Regions from separate parts of the Rathayibacter festucae DSM 15932 genome, predicted to be linked through region 2. Evidence: predicted binding sites of a transcription regulator. Region 2 holds the regulator's gene; each other region holds the start of a gene.

Region 1 (4,800 bases), 1.7 Mb from region 2:
CGACGATGGCGACCGTCGCGTAGTGGACGATCAGCGCCGCGATGCCGAAGCAGGCCAGGCCGCCGCTCGCCTCCGACCACGGGCGGTGCGCGTCGGTCATGCTGCCGGGCATCACGATGTCGAGGGCGAAGAAGCCGACCGCGAGTCCGAAGCAGACGAAGCTGATGACCAGGAGCGCGCGGACCGCCTTGCCGACCGGGTCGTAGTAGCGCGGGTTCGTCATCGTGCCTCCGGTTCTCGTCCCTCGTGTCTACCCACCCGCGCCACCCCTCGCAACCACTCGACACCGGCCCCCGCACCGCCCCCGGACGCACGGAACCCCCGGCCTCCCCCTCCGCGAGATGCCACTTGTGCACGCGACACGCCGTGAAAAGCGTGCACAAGTGGCATCTCGCGGGAGGGACGCCGGGGGCGTCCGCTCACCAGAAGGTGCGGGGTCAGGCTGCCAGGGGGAGGGTCGCCTTCGAGGTCACGACGAGGTCGCCGGCGACGGCGTCGACGCGGACGGCGCCGCCGTCGGTCACGTCGCCGGAGACGAACAGGTCGGCGATGCGGTCGTCGACCCAGCGCTGCACCAGGCGGCGGAGCGGCCGGGCGCCGTACTGCGGCTCGTAGCCGTGCTCGGCGAGCCAGTCGACCGCGGCCTCGGAGACCTCGAGCGAGACCTCGCGCGAGGCGAGCCGCGCACGGCTGGCCTCGAGCACCAGCCCGACGATCTCGCGCAGCTGCGCACGGCCGAGCCGGCGGAAGAGCACGATCTCGTCGATCCGGTTGAGGAACTCCGGCCGCATCGCCTCGCGGAGCCGGCCCATCACGCGGTCGTGCAGGTCCTTCTCCGAGGCGAAGCCCTCGGCCGACTCGTCGCTCTGCGCGACGAAGCCGAGCGCGCCGGAGCGCGAGGCGAGGAACTCCGACCCCAGGTTCGAGGTCATGATGATCACCGTGTTCCGGAAGTCGACCGTGCGGCCCTGACCGTCGGTCAGGCGTCCGTCGTCGAGCACCTGCAGCAGCAGGTTGAAGACGTCCGGGTGCGCCTTCTCGATCTCGTCGAAGAGCACGACCGAGTACGGGTTCCGGCGCACGCGCTCGGTCAGCTGACCGGCCTCGTCGTAGCCGACGTACCCGGGAGGGGAGCCGACCAGCCGCGAGACGGTGTGCCGCTCGCCGAACTCGCTCATGTCGAAGCGGATCACCGACTGCTCGTCGGCGAAGAGCGAGCCCGCGAGGGTACGGGCCAGCTCGGTCTTGCCGACGCCGGTCGGGCCGAGGAAGAGGAACGAGCCGACGGGCCGCGAGGAGTCGCCCATCCCGGTCCGGCTGCGGCGCACGGCGCGGGCGACCGCGGCGACCGCGGCGTCCTGGCCGATGACGCGCCGGTGCAGCTCCGTCTCGAGCTGCGCGAGACGGTCGCGCTCCCCCTCGGTCAGCCGCGACACCGGGATGCCTGTGGCACGGGCGACGACCGCAGCGATCTCGGCCTCGCCGACGACCGCCTCCTGCGAGACGGCTCCCCCGGCGGTCGCCGCATCGAGCGACGCCTGCACCGCGGTGATCTCGTCGCGCAGGCGCGACGCCTCCTCGTAGTGCTCGGCCGAGACGGCCGCGTTCTTGTCGCCCTCGAGGGTGGCGAGCCGCGCGAGTAGCGCGTCGGTGTCGACCCCCGCGCCGAGCTTCAGGCGCAGCCGCGCGCCGGCCTGGTCGATCAGGTCGATCGCCTTGTCGGGCAGCACCCGGTCGGGCAGGTAGCGGGCGGAGAGCTCGACGGAGGCGCGCAGGGCGTCGTCGGTGAAGACGACGCGGTGGTGCTCCTCGTAGGCGCCGCGGAGGCCGTGCAGGATCGCGACGGCGTCCTCGATGCTCGGCTCGCCGATGCGGACCGGCTGGAACCGGCGCTCGAGGGCCGGGTCCTTCTCGATGCTGCGGTACTCCTTGAGGGTGGTCGCACCGATCAGGTGCAGCTCACCGCGGGCCAGCCGCGGCTTGAGGATGTTCCCCGCGTCCATGCCGCCCTCGCCCGCGCCACCGGCGCCGACGACGGTGTGCACCTCGTCGATGAAGACGATCAGCTCGCCCGAGTGGGCCGCGATCTCGTCCATCGTCGTGGTGAGGCGCTCCTCGAAGTCGCCGCGGTAGCGGGTGCCCGCGAGCATGGCGGGCAGGTCGAGCGAGACGACGCGCTTCTCGCGCAGCTGCTCCGGGACCTCGCCGGCCACGATCGCGCGGGCCAGGCCCTCGACGACGGCGGTCTTGCCGACGCCGGCCTCACCGACGAGCACCGGGTTGTTCTTGGTGCGACGGCTGAGGATCTCGACGGCCTGCTCGATCTCCTCGGAGCGGCCGATCACCGGGTCGAGCCGGCCCTCGCGGGCGAGCTCGGTGAGGTCGGTGCCGAACTTGTCGAGCATCGGGGTCTCGGACGCGGGTGCGCCCTGCTCCGGGACGGTCTGCTCGCCGGCGACGGTCTCGCGCAGGCCCTGGGTGAGCGCCTCCGCGGTCACGCCGGCGCGGGCGAGGACCTGCCCGGCGGGCGCGTCCTGGCCGAGCACGAGCGCGAAGAAGAGGTGCTCGGGGTCGATGTAGGTCGAGCCGCTGGAGCGGGCGACCTGGTAGGAGTGGAAGAGCGCACGCTGGGCGCTCGGGGTGATGGTCGCCGCGTTCTGCGAGGCCGGGGCCTCGCTCGCCTGCGGCAGGCGCGCCTCCGTGGCGGTCGCGATGGCGCCGGGGTCGACGCCGATGCGGCGGACCGCCTGCGACACGGCCTCGTCGTCGACGAGGACCCGCAGCACGTGCAGGGCGTCGAGCTCGGTCTGGCCGCGCTCGAGGGCGAAGCGCCCTGCGGACTGCAGGATGCTCTGGGTGCGTGCGCTGAGGAAGCGGCTGAGGTCGATGGACCGCGCCGCGCGGGCGCGCTCACCGTCGAGGTAGCGGGCGAGGAAGTCGTCGAACGAGCTCGCTCCGGCCTCGTTGTAGTTGTCGGGCACCAGTCCTCCTGAAAGAGTTGAGTCACTTGCACTCAAGTTCAACGCAGGGGGCCCTCCCCTATTCCCACCCGCGAGATGCCACTTGTGCACGCCTCTCACGGCGTGTCGCGTACGCAAGTGGCATCTCGCGGAGAGGGCGGTGTGGTGCGACAGCAGGTCTGTGGACGACGCGCCGGGCCCCGGGCCGTCAGTACGGTCGAAGGATGAGGAGTCAGGCTGCGGACGAGATGCGCTCGAGTGCTGCCCGATCCCGTGCGCCGTCCATCGACGACAAACAGCGATGCCGTGACCGCCTCCTCGCCCTCGCGAGCCGATTCGGCATCACCGCGATCTCCGTCGTCGGCTCCGTCACGGCAGGCGCGGCCACCGGCACCAGCGACGTCGATCTCGTCGTCGATGCAGAACCGGACGCGACCTACTTCGCTCTGGCGGCCTTCGCCCTCGAAGCGGAGGCCCTTCTCGGTCATCCCGTCGACGCGGCCTTCCGCTCCGGCTTCAGATGCGGGCGGGACGACGACGTCTTTCGCGACGAAGTACAGCTGTGACAGTCCGCGAGATGCCACTTGTGCACGCCTCCCACGGCGTGTCGCGTACGCAAGTGGCATCTCTCGGAGAGGGGGCAGACGGAGAGGAGGCACGGACCCTGTCCGGTCCGTGCCTCCCTGTGCGCCGACGCGCGTTTCTCCGGGGTGGGAGCTCTAGGGGACGATGTGGCCCGCGGCGCGGAACAGCTCGTACCACTCCGGCCGCGTGAGCGGCAGGTCGGAGCCGAGGGCTGCATCGCGCACGCGCTGCTCGTTCGTCGTGCCGAGGACGACCTGCATCTTCGCCGGGTGGCGGGTGATCCAGGCGGTCGCGACGGCGAGGGGCGGGACGTCGTACTGGGCGGCCAGGCGGTCGAGGACCGCGTTCAGCTCGCCGTACTCGGGGTTGTCGAGGAAGACGCCGGTGAAGAAGCCGCTCTGGAACGGCGACCAGGCCTGCACGGTGATGTCGTTGAGGCGGCAGTAGTCGAGGATGCCCGCGTCGCGCATCACCGACTGGTCCTCGGCGATCATGTTCGAGGCCACGCCCTGCGCGATCATCGGCGAGTGCGTGATCGAGAGCTGCAGCTGGTTCGCGACGATCGGCTGGTTCAGCGACTTCTTCAGCAACTCGATCTGGTACGGCGTCTGGTTGGAGACGCCGAAGTGCTTGACCTTGCCGGCCGCGTGCAGCTCGTCGAAGGCGCGGGCGACCTCGTCGGGCTCGACCAGCGCGTCGGGGCGGTGCAGCAGGAGCACGTCGATGTAGTCGGTGCGGAGCGCCTTCAGCGAGCCCTCGACCGACTGCATCAGGTGCTCGTACGAGAAGTCGAAGTACGGGCCGTCGCCGACGATGCCGGCCTTGGTCTGCAGGACGACCTGCTCGCGCTCGGACGGGGTGAGCGCCAGCGCCTCGGCGAAGCGCTCCTCGCAGCGGTGCAGCTCGCCGCCGTAGACGTCGGCGTGATCGAAGAAGTCGATGCCGGAGTCGCGGGCGGTGCGGACGAGGTCGCGGATGGCGTCGTCGGTCATGTCGGGGATGCGCATGAGGCCGAGGACGACGTTCGGGGAGTCGAGGCCGGAGGCGCCGAGGGGGACGTGCTTCAAGGGAGTGCTCCTTCGTTGGATACCTCGACCACGGTACGGGCGCCGCCTGTGCGCCGTCCAACAGGGGGTGCTGGTGCGATTCATGCGCCGGAGTGGTGAATCGAGCGCCTTGCCGGGGAGAGGCCTCGGTGGGAGGCTGCCGCCATGACGATCGAGGTGCGTCCGGCCACCGTCTTCGACGACCTGGC
Region 2 (4,800 bases):
GACGAGACGACGCGCCAGAGACCATCCGACCGGAGGCGACGTTCCGCGCCTGGAAGCGGTCCGGCTGGAGGCGGCTGTGCCGATCCTGAGGATCTTCTCCGTCGCGAAGGCGGGCGAGTTCTACGTCGACTACCTCGGCTTCACAGTCGACTGGGAGCACCGTGCCTCCCGAGACGCACCGGTCTACCTCCAGGTCTCGAGGTCGGGTCTGCGGCTGCACCTGAGCGAGCACCACCGCGACGGGAGCCCCGGAGCGGCGGTGCACGTGGCCCTCCGCGGGGTGCGCGAGCTGCACGCCGAGCTCGACTCGAAGGAGTACCCGTACCTCAACCCGCGGATCACGCGGTCGCCCTTCGGCTTCGCGCTCGATCTGATCGATCCGTTCGGGAACCAGCTCCGCTTCGCCGAGGCCGCCCCGGACGCCGGTAACGCCTGAGACTCCGCTGGTCAACCGTTCACCGCCTGTCCACCGCTTTCCGATGCGGGTCCCCTAGCGTGGCCGGGATGGTGACTCGGGGGACGACACGACGACCGGACGAGGTCCGGACGCAGGGGCTGCGCCTGCGCGCACCGCTGCTGTCGACGGCGGCGCCGCTCGTGGTCGGACTGATCGGCTCGCTCGCGATCCTCGCGGGCTCGCTCGCGGTCGGCTACCTGCCGCTCGACTCGCCGATCCGGAGCTGGCCGCTGATCGCGGCACTGCGCGCCTCCTCGGGCGCCACCGAGCTCGGCGTCGTCGCCGTCGTCGGCGGCGGGATCCTGCTGCTCGTCGCCTGGCTGCGCCTGCGCGCGGTCGCGCTGGACGACCGGCCCGGCTCGGTCCGGGCGATCCTGGTCGCCGCGCTCGCCTGGGCCGCTCCCCTGCTGCTCGCCGTCCCGCTGTTCAGCCGCGACATGTTCTCGTACGTCGCGCAGGGCCGGCTGATGACGGCCGGCGTGAACCCGTACTCCAGCGGAGTCGCCACCCTCCCCGGCTGGTTCGCCCTCGGCGTCGATCCGCGCTGGGCCGACACCCCGACGCCCTACGGCCCGCTCTACCTGCTCGCCGAGCAGACCGCCGTGCACGTCGCCGGCTGGACCTTCCCCGAGCTCTCGATCGCGATGCTCCGCGCGCTGTCCGTCGCCGGAGTCGCCGTCAGCGCCGTCTACGCGCTCCGGCTCGCCCGGCTGCGCGGGCTGTCCGTCCCGCTCACCGCCTGGAGCCTCGTCGCCAACCCGCTCACCCTCGTCCTCTTCGTCGTCGCCGGGCACAACGACTCGGTGATGATCGCGCTGATCCTCGCCTCGCTCTACTACGGGCACACCGACCGCCGGGTGGCGGCGGTGCTGCTGATGGGAGCGGCGATCGCGGTCAAGCCGGTGGCGGTCATCGCACTGCCGGTGCTCGCGCTGCTCTGGCTCCGCCACGACGCGACGCTGCGCGAGCGGATCCGCGCCTGGGCCTGGAGCGGCGCCGGCGCGCTCGCCGTCGTGGTCGCGATCGGCCTCGCCGCGGGCGTGGGCGTGGGCTGGATCGGCGCGATGATCGTGCCCGGCTCGATCCTGCACTGGTACGCGCCGATGTCCGCCGTCGTCGTCGCGGTCTCCACGGCCGTGCAGATGACCGGCCACGACCCGGCGACGGCGATCGCCGTGGTCAAGATGCTCGCCCTGCTCGCCGCCGGGCTGATCGCCGGCGCCCTCATGCTGTCGCGTCGGGCGATCGACCCGCTCGCCCGCCTGACCGGCGCGCTGCTGGCCTTCGTCACCGCGTCGACCGCCATCCACCCGTGGTACGCGCTGTGGATCCTGCCGATCGCCGCGCTCTCACGGCCCTGGCGCAGCACCCACCGGCACCTGGCGGTCTACGCCACGGTCTTCCTGATGTGCGTCACGCTCGCCGAGCCGGTCGACGGCGGAGGCGGCGCGGTCGACCAGATCCCGGTCCGCGTCGCCACCATCGCCGCGATCGTCGTCGTCGGCGTCTACGTGCTCGTGAGCTACTCCGACGAGGAGCACGTCGACGCGCGCCGTCTCGTCGGCGCGGTCCCGTTCGGCTCCGAGATCCTGAGCCGCCTCAGCGGCGGCCGCCTCGGCGCCCCGGCGCCCCTGCGCATCCCGGCCCGCAAGTAGCCGGCCCATGCTGGTCGAGTAGCCCCGCAGGGGCGTCTCGAGACCCACCGTCGCCAGCAGGGCGGTCTGCAGACTCGGCTTCTGATGCTGGTGGATCTCGATACGCCCGCTGCGCGGGCTACTCGATCAGCATGGCTTTCCCATCCCTACTAGGTGATCTTTCTTAGGAGACCCACCGGCCGCTGCAGGGTGGTCAGGTGCCGTCGGTCCTGCGCGCGCGGCGCTCGAGCGCCGCCTGCGCGGCGGCCGCGGCGGTGTCCTTCTCGGTGCCGCCGAGGACACCCGAGAGCGAGGAGAGCCAGTCGGAGTCGTTCCGCCGGTCGGCGACCGCGTCCGCGAAGAGCGGCAGCTCGCTCCGGGTCGCGTGGATCGCGTAGTCCTCGCGGCTGTAGTCGGCCGTCTCGGCGTCCGGCGTCGCGGCGTCGTCGCCGCGGTCGTCCTGAGTCATGGTGCCCTCTCAGCGGCCCGGTCCGTTCCGAGCACCCCGTCAGGCTAGCCCTGTTCAGGGGGTGTCGGCATCCTCGCCGCCGCCGCGCGGCAGCGGCCGCCAGACCACGAGCTCGGTCCGCCGCTGCGCGCGCGTGCCGTGCCGGAGGGTGACCACGTCGCCCTCGAGGCCCGCGGCGAAGACCCGGCGGCCGGGGCGGTTGAGCAGCTCGTCGGCCAGCGCGGACTCCAGCTCGCGCACGCGCTGCGACAGCGAGAGCACCTGGTTCTCGAGCTGGAGGATGCGGGCGATGCCCTCGAGCGAGACACCCTCGGAGGAGAGCCGGGCGACCTCGCGCAGCTGCACGACGTCGCGCATCGAGTACCGCCGCGACTTGCCGGCCGTCCGGGTCGGCCGCACGAGGCCCAGCCGGTCGTACTGCCGCAGCGTCTGCGGGTGCATGCCGGCGAGGTCGGCGGCGACCGCGATCGCGAACACCGGGGTGCTCTCGTCCACGTCTCCTCCTCTCCGGCCGGCCCGCTCGGGCCGGACCGCCCTGATGCCGCGCTAGTAGCGGGCCTTCTCCAGGATGTCGTCCCGCGGGTTGTCCGACGGCTCGGCTGCCGCGTAGGCCTCGAGGGCGTCGCGCGCCGCGCCGGACAGGTGATCGGGCACCGCGACCTGGATCTCTGCCAGCAGATCGCCCGTACCCTTGCCGGTCGCGACCCCGCGGCCCTTGACCCGCAGCACGCGGCCGCTCGGGGTGCCGGGCGCGACGCGGAGCTTGACCGGGTCGCCGCCGAGGGTCGGCACCTCGATCGTCGCGCCGAAGACGGCCTCGACGAAGGTGACGGGGACGGTGACGCGCAGGTTCAGGCCGTCGCGCTCGAAGACGGGGTGCTTGCGCACGGCGACGGTGAGCACGAGATCGCCGGGCTCGCCGCCGTCGGGGCTCGGGCGGCCCTTGCCGCGGACGCGGATCTTCTGCTGGTCGGCGACGCCGGCCGGGATCCGGACCGAGAGCGCGCGGCCCTCGCCGGTCTGCAGCTGCACGGTGTCGCCCTGGGTGGCGGTGCGGAAGTCGATGGTGGTGCTGGCGGTGACGTCGGCGCCCTTCTGCGGGCCGCCGAAGCCGCGGAAGCCGCCGCTGGGCTGGCCGAAGCGGCCACCGCCCGCGTTGCCGAACATGCCGCCGAGGATGTCCTCGAAGCCGGCGGGCGGACCCTGCTGGGTGCTGTACGAGGTGCGGCCGCCGCCGCCCTGGTTGAAGACGTTGCCGAAGACGTCGTCGAAGCCGCCGGGCTGGCCGCCGGCCGTGAAGCGGGCGCCGGAGCCCATCGCGCGGATCTGGTCGTACTCCTTGCGGTGCTCGGCGTCGGAGAGGACGGTGTACGCCTCGCTGATCTCCTTGAAGCGCGCCTCGGCCTTCGCATCCCCCGGGTTGGAGTCGGGGTGGAACTGCCGGGCGAGCTTGCGGTAGGTCTTCTTCAGGTCCGCCGCGGAGACGTCCTTCGAGACACCGAGGATCTTGTAGAAGTCCTTGTCGAACCAATCCTGGCTGGCCATGCGCCTCTTTCTTCTCGGTAGTGCGGCCTGTGCCGTCCTGCGGCCCGGGTCGTCGTGCGGCCCGGTGTCATCGTGCGGCCTGCGTCGTGGTGCGCGGCCCCCGCCGCCCGGCAGGGGCCGCCCGTGATCGGGACGGCCCCTGCTCGGGAGCGGAGACTCCGCAGTGGTGCGGGAGGCGGGTCAGTCGGCGGGGACCGCGACGACCACCTTGGCGGCGCGCAGCAGCGAGCCGCCGAGGTAGTAGCCCGACTCGACGACGTCCGCGACCGTGGAGGTCTCGGCGCCGGGAGTGGGCTGCTGGAAGATCGCCTCGTGGATGTTCGGGTCGAACAGGTCGCCCACGGCGCCCGTCTTCACCAGCCCGAGCTTCTCGATGCCGCCGCGCAGCTTCTGCGCGATGGCGGTGAACGGACCGCCCTCGGCGAGGTCGCCGTGCTTCTCGGCGCGGTCGATGTCGTCGAGCACGGGGAGGATGGCCTTCACCGCGTCGCCGATCGCCCGCTCCTTGTCGACCTGGCGGTTCGACTCGGTGCGCTTGCGGTAGTTCGCGTACTCCGCGGTGACCCGCTGGAGGTCGGCGAGGTGCTCGGCCGCGAGCGTCTCGGCGTCGGACTGACCGGAGAGGAACGAGAGGTCGGCGTCGGAGAGCGTCGTCTCGACGTCGGGACCCTCGGCCTCGATCAGGCCCTCGGTGT
Region 3 (4,800 bases), 830 kb from region 2:
GCCGCCGCGGATCGCCCGTCCCGCAGCGGATCCGGCCGAGCAGAGGGTGTGGAAACGCGAGGTGTCCGGTCGGTGAACCCGTGCCCCTGGAACAGGGGATCCGGCTCCCGGTTCGACGCCGGGGGCGGAACCGCGTACCGTCCGGACCGTGAACACTCCTTCAGGAACCCAGGCCAAGCGCGCCGCGGACGACGCGCAGGACTCGACCGCGGTGCGCACGCTCGCCCGCGGGGGCTACGCCGCGAACGGCCTCGTCCACGTCCTCATCGGCGTCATCGCCCTGCAGATCGCGACCGGCGGCCAGGGCGAGGCCGACCAGTCCGGCGCGCTCGGCTCGCTCGCCGCGCAGCCCGGGGGACTGGTCGTGCTCTGGGTCTGCGCGATCGGGCTCTTCGGACTCGCGCTGTGGGGTGCGCTCGAGGCGTTCCTGGTGGCGGGCGGCGACAGCGCCGCGTCCCGCTGGGGCAGCCGTCTCAAGGAGGTGGCGAAGGCCGTCGTCTACCTCGCGCTCGGCATCACGACCCTGCGCTTCGCGATGGGCGGCAGCTCCGACTCGTCCGAGACGTCCGAGAGCGCGAGCGCGCAGGTCCTCGCCGCGCCCGGCGGGGTGGTGCTGCTCGTGATCGCCGGGCTCGCGATCCTCGCGGTCGGCGGCGTCTTCGTCTACCGAGGCGCGTCGAAGAAGTTCCTCAAGAACGTCGCACTGCCGGGCGGGACGGCCGGCCGCGTGGTCACCGGTCTCGGCATCGCGGGCTACGTCGCGAAGGGCGTCGTGCTCGGCGTGCTCGGGATCCTGGTGATCATCGCCGCTGTGACGCACGACCCGGCGCAGGCGGGCGGCCTGGACGAGGCGCTGAAGACGCTGACCGAGCTGCCGTTCGGCGTCGTGCTGCTCGGCGTCGTCGCCGTCGGGCTGATCGCCTACGGCGCGTTCTGCTTCGCCCGGGCGCGCTGGCCGAGGCTCTGAGGACCTCTGCCGCCGAGTCCGCGGGAGGGCTCGGCGCGATAGCCGTCGCGCAGCCCGCCCATGCGCGCCGGATCCGCACCGCGCCGCCGTCCCGGCCCGCGCCGCCGTCGGGCTCCTGATCCCCGGAAGGACGCCGCAGGAGAGCGCGGAGCCGTGACGGGGGAACGGGGCCCGGGGCCGATACCCCCTGACGGGTGTGATCGCAAGCAGTGCCTCGGTCCACGTTTCAGTGACACTCTGTGCAGATGCATGCAGGTGGCGACGACGCGAGCGCGGAGCGGGTCCGCCCTGCCCTGGCCGAGACGGCCGCGCGCCTGCTCCGGGCCGTCGCGACCGGCGACCGCGCCGCGTTCGCCGAGCTGTTCGACCGCTTCGGCGGGCTCTTCTCCGCCTCGATCGCCACGGTGCACGCCGACGCCTCCACGCGTGACCGGCTCTGCACCGAGGCCTTCGCCGCCGTCTGGCGCCGTGCCCGGGAGGGCGCCCACGCCCCGGAGCCGGTGCTCTGGCTGCTCGAGGTGCTCTGCGAGACGCTCGGCTCCTCCCGGGAGGGCTCGCGCCGCCCGCTCGCCGAGGGGCTCCTCGCGCTGGCCTGCCCGGACCGCGAGCTGCTGCTGCTCGCCGTGGCCGGTCGCTACTCCCAGCCCGAGATCGCCGCGCTCACGGGCGTCCGCGAGTCGCGACTGCGCGCGGTCCTCCGCGACGCGCTCGGCTCCCTCCGCGGCGGCCTCGGCGACGGGCGCCTCACCGCCTGACCGGCGGCGCCGTCTCCTCGAGAACTCGCCGTCTCCCCCGCGGCGGCTCCGACGGGCGTAAACTTGAGTCACCCGAACTCAACTTTCGAACCGCAAGGAGGAGATGCAGATGCAGGCCGGTCGGACACCCCAGCAGGACGAGTCGTCCGCTCTCGCGCAGTACGGCGTCGACCTGACCGCGATCGCGGCGAGCGGCAAGCTCGACCCGGTCATCGGACGGGACGCCGAGATCCGCCGCGTCAGCCAGGTGCTCACGCGCCGCACCAAGAACAACCCGGTGCTCATCGGCGAGCCCGGCGTCGGCAAGACGGCGGTCGTCGAGGGGCTCGCGCAGCGGATCGTCGCGGGCGACGTCGCCGACAGCCTCAAGGGCAAGCGGCTCGTCAGCCTCGACCTCTCCGCGCTGATCGCGGGAGCGAAGTACCGCGGCGAGTTCGAGGAGCGGCTGAAGGCCGTCCTCGCCGAGATCAACGACTCCGGCGGCCGCATCATCACCTTCATCGACGAGCTGCACACCCTGATGGGCGCCGGCGGCGGCGAGGGCTCGGTGGCGGCGGCGAACATGCTCAAGCCGATGCTCGCCCGCGGCGAGCTGCGGATGATCGGCGCCACCACGCTCGACGAGTACCGCCAGTACATCGAGAAGGACGCGGCCCTCGAGCGCCGCTTCCAGCAGGTCTTCGTCGGCGAGCCGACGGTCGAGGACACGGTCGCGATCCTCCGCGGGCTGAAGGAGCGCTACGAGGCGCACCACAAGGTCGCCATCGCCGACTCCGCGCTGATCGCCGCCGCCTCGCTGTCCAACCGCTACATCACCGCCCGCCAGCTGCCGGACAAGGCCATCGACCTGATCGACGAGGCCGCCTCGCGCCTGCGGATGGAGATCGACTCCGCGCCGGTCGAGATCGACGAGCTGCGCCGCTCCGTCGACCGGCTGAAGCTCGAGGAGCTCGCGTTGAAGAAGGAGAAGGACGAGGCCTCGAAGGCGCGGCTGGAGACGCTGCGCGAGGACCTCGCCCGCCGCGGCGCCCACCTCGCCGAGCTGCAGCAGCGCTGGGAGCGCGAGCGCGCCTCCCTCAACCGCATCGGCGATCTCAAGAACCGGCTCGACGCGCTGCGGATCGCGGCCGAGCGGGCCCAGCGCGAGGGCAACCTCGAGCGCGCCTCCCGCCTGCTCTACGGCGACATCCCCGCCGCCGAGAGCGAGCTCGCGGCCGCCGAGCAGGAGGAGCAGCCGGCCGAGGGCCGCATGGTCAACGAGCAGGTCACCTCGGACGACATCGCCGCGGTCATCGCCGCCTGGACCGGCATCCCGGTCGGCCGGCTGATGCAGGGCGAGACCGAGAAGCTGCTGCACCTTGAGACCGAGCTGCACCGGCGCCTGATCGGCCAGAACGAGGCGGTCTCGGCCGTCGCCGGCGCCGTCCGCCGCACCCGCGCCGGCGTCTCCGACCCCGACCGGCCGACCGGGTCGTTCCTCTTCCTCGGACCGACCGGCGTCGGCAAGACCGAGCTGGCGAAGGCGCTGGCCGACCACCTCTTCGACGACGAGAAGGCGATGGTGCGCATCGACATGTCGGAGTACGGCGAGAAGTTCGCCGTCTCGCGGCTCGTCGGCGCCCCTCCCGGCTACATCGGCTACGAGCAGGGCGGCCAGCTGACGGAGGCGGTCCGCCGCCGGCCGTACTCGGTCGTGCTGCTCGACGAGATCGAGAAGGCGCACCCCGAGGTCTTCGACGTGCTGCTGCAGGTGCTCGACGACGGCCGGCTCACCGACGGCCAGGGGCGGACGGTCGACTTCCGCAACACGATCCTCATCCTCACCTCGAACCTCGGCTCGCAGTTCCTGGTGGACCAGTCCCTGACCCGCCCGCAGAAGGTCGAGGCGGTGCAGCAGATGGTGCGCCAGGCCTTCAAGCCCGAGTTCGTGAACCGGCTCGACGACATCGTCGTGTTCGAGGCGCTCGACCGCACCGAGCTCGGCGAGATCGTCTCGCTCTACGTCGACCGGCTCTCGCGCCGGCTGGCGGAGCGGCGTCTCGACCTCGCCGTCACGCCCGCCGCCCGCGGCTGGCTGGCCGAGCGCGGCTACGACCCGCAGTACGGCGCTCGCCCGCTGCGCCGCCTGATGCAGCAGGAGATCGACGACCGGCTGGCGACGGCCCTCCTCGACGGCTCCATCCGCGACGGCGACGTGGTGCTCGTCGACGCGGGCCCGGACGGCCTGCTGGTCTCCGCGGGCCTCGCGACGCCGTAGGCCCCGCGACCCCGCACGGTCCGCACCGCCTGTCGCCCCCCCGTCCCCGACCCTCCCCTCCCATTCCTCAAAAGTTGCGGTAGTCGCGCGCCACTACCGCAACTTCTGGAGAGTGGAGCGGGCGGCCGGGGGCGGGGGCTCCTCCACAGGGGGCGATCGCGGGCGGGCCGTCCACAGTCGCCGCCCGGGCGCCTCGCCGGGCGCGCGTCTGCGGGTAGCGTCCCGCCCATGAATTCCCCGTCTCCCGCCGCCGGCGCGCGCATGGCCGAACTCGCGCCCGAGGAGCGGCCGCGCGAGCGGCTCCGCGCCCGCGGTCCCGAGGCGCTGACCGACGCGGAGACGCTGGCCGTGCTGATCGGCAGCGGGGTCCGCGGGGCGAACGCGACCGTCGTCGCGCAGCGTCTGCTCGCGCGCTTCGGCGGCATCGACGCGGTGTCGCGCGCGGGCGTGGCCGACCTGGTCCGCCAGCGCGGCGTCGGCGAGGTCGCCGCCTGCCGCATCGTCGCGTCCTTCGAGCTGCGGCGGAGGATGAACCGCGCCGGTCGGGCCGCGCGCGTCGTCGACGCGGCCGGCCTCGCCGAGCTGGTGACGCCGCTGCTCGCCGCGCGGCCGACCGAGACCGTGCTGGCCGTCGCGCTGACCGCCGCCGGGGCCGTCCGCGACGTGATCGCGCTCGCCGACGGACCGCCCAGCCACGCGGAGGTGCCGGTCGCCGAGATCCTGGCCGAGGTGCTGGCGCGCGGTGCGGCCGGCGTCGGCCTCGCGCACAGCCACGCCGGCGCGGCGGACGTCCTCTCCTCCGACCTCGCCGCGACCCGGGC

Evidence for each region. Region 2 encodes HspR, which represses chaperone genes until heat shock. Its sites were predicted from a motif close to AAGTTGAGTCNNNNNGACTCAACTT; they were not measured.
Region 1: the regulator HspR is predicted to act here: its motif matches at 2,996-3,020, upstream of C1I64_RS11780 (ATP-dependent Clp protease ATP-binding subunit).
Region 3: the regulator HspR is predicted to act here: its motif matches at 1,783-1,807, upstream of C1I64_RS15780 (ATP-dependent Clp protease ATP-binding subunit).

The regions. Positions count from the first base shown of each region.
Region 1 covers NZ_CP028137.1:2,548,008-2,552,807, forward strand. Annotated here, with positions in the region: gene C1I64_RS11775 (hypothetical protein) at 1-223, opposite strand, end outside; gene C1I64_RS11780 (ATP-dependent Clp protease ATP-binding subunit) at 438-2,981, opposite strand; gene C1I64_RS11785 (nucleotidyltransferase domain-containing protein) at 3,185-3,526, shown strand; gene C1I64_RS11790 (aldo/keto reductase) at 3,680-4,612, opposite strand; gene C1I64_RS11795 (GNAT family N-acetyltransferase) at 4,757-4,800, shown strand, end outside.
Region 2 covers NZ_CP028137.1:4,286,846-4,291,645, reverse strand. Annotated here, with positions in the region: gene C1I64_RS19590 (glyoxalase superfamily protein) at 1-436, shown strand, start outside; gene mptB (polyprenol phosphomannose-dependent alpha 1,6 mannosyltransferase MptB) at 505-2,112, shown strand; gene C1I64_RS19580 (hypothetical protein) at 2,306-2,560, opposite strand; gene C1I64_RS19575 (heat shock protein transcriptional repressor HspR) at 2,615-3,055, opposite strand; gene C1I64_RS19570 (DnaJ C-terminal domain-containing protein) at 3,107-4,105, opposite strand; gene C1I64_RS19565 (nucleotide exchange factor GrpE) at 4,286-4,800, opposite strand, start outside.
Region 3 covers NZ_CP028137.1:3,458,020-3,462,819, reverse strand. Annotated here, with positions in the region: gene C1I64_RS15790 (DUF1206 domain-containing protein) at 149-967, shown strand; gene C1I64_RS15785 (sigma-70 family RNA polymerase sigma factor) at 1,213-1,722, shown strand; gene C1I64_RS15780 (ATP-dependent Clp protease ATP-binding subunit) at 1,832-3,979, shown strand; gene C1I64_RS15775 (JAB domain-containing protein) at 4,208-4,800, shown strand, end outside.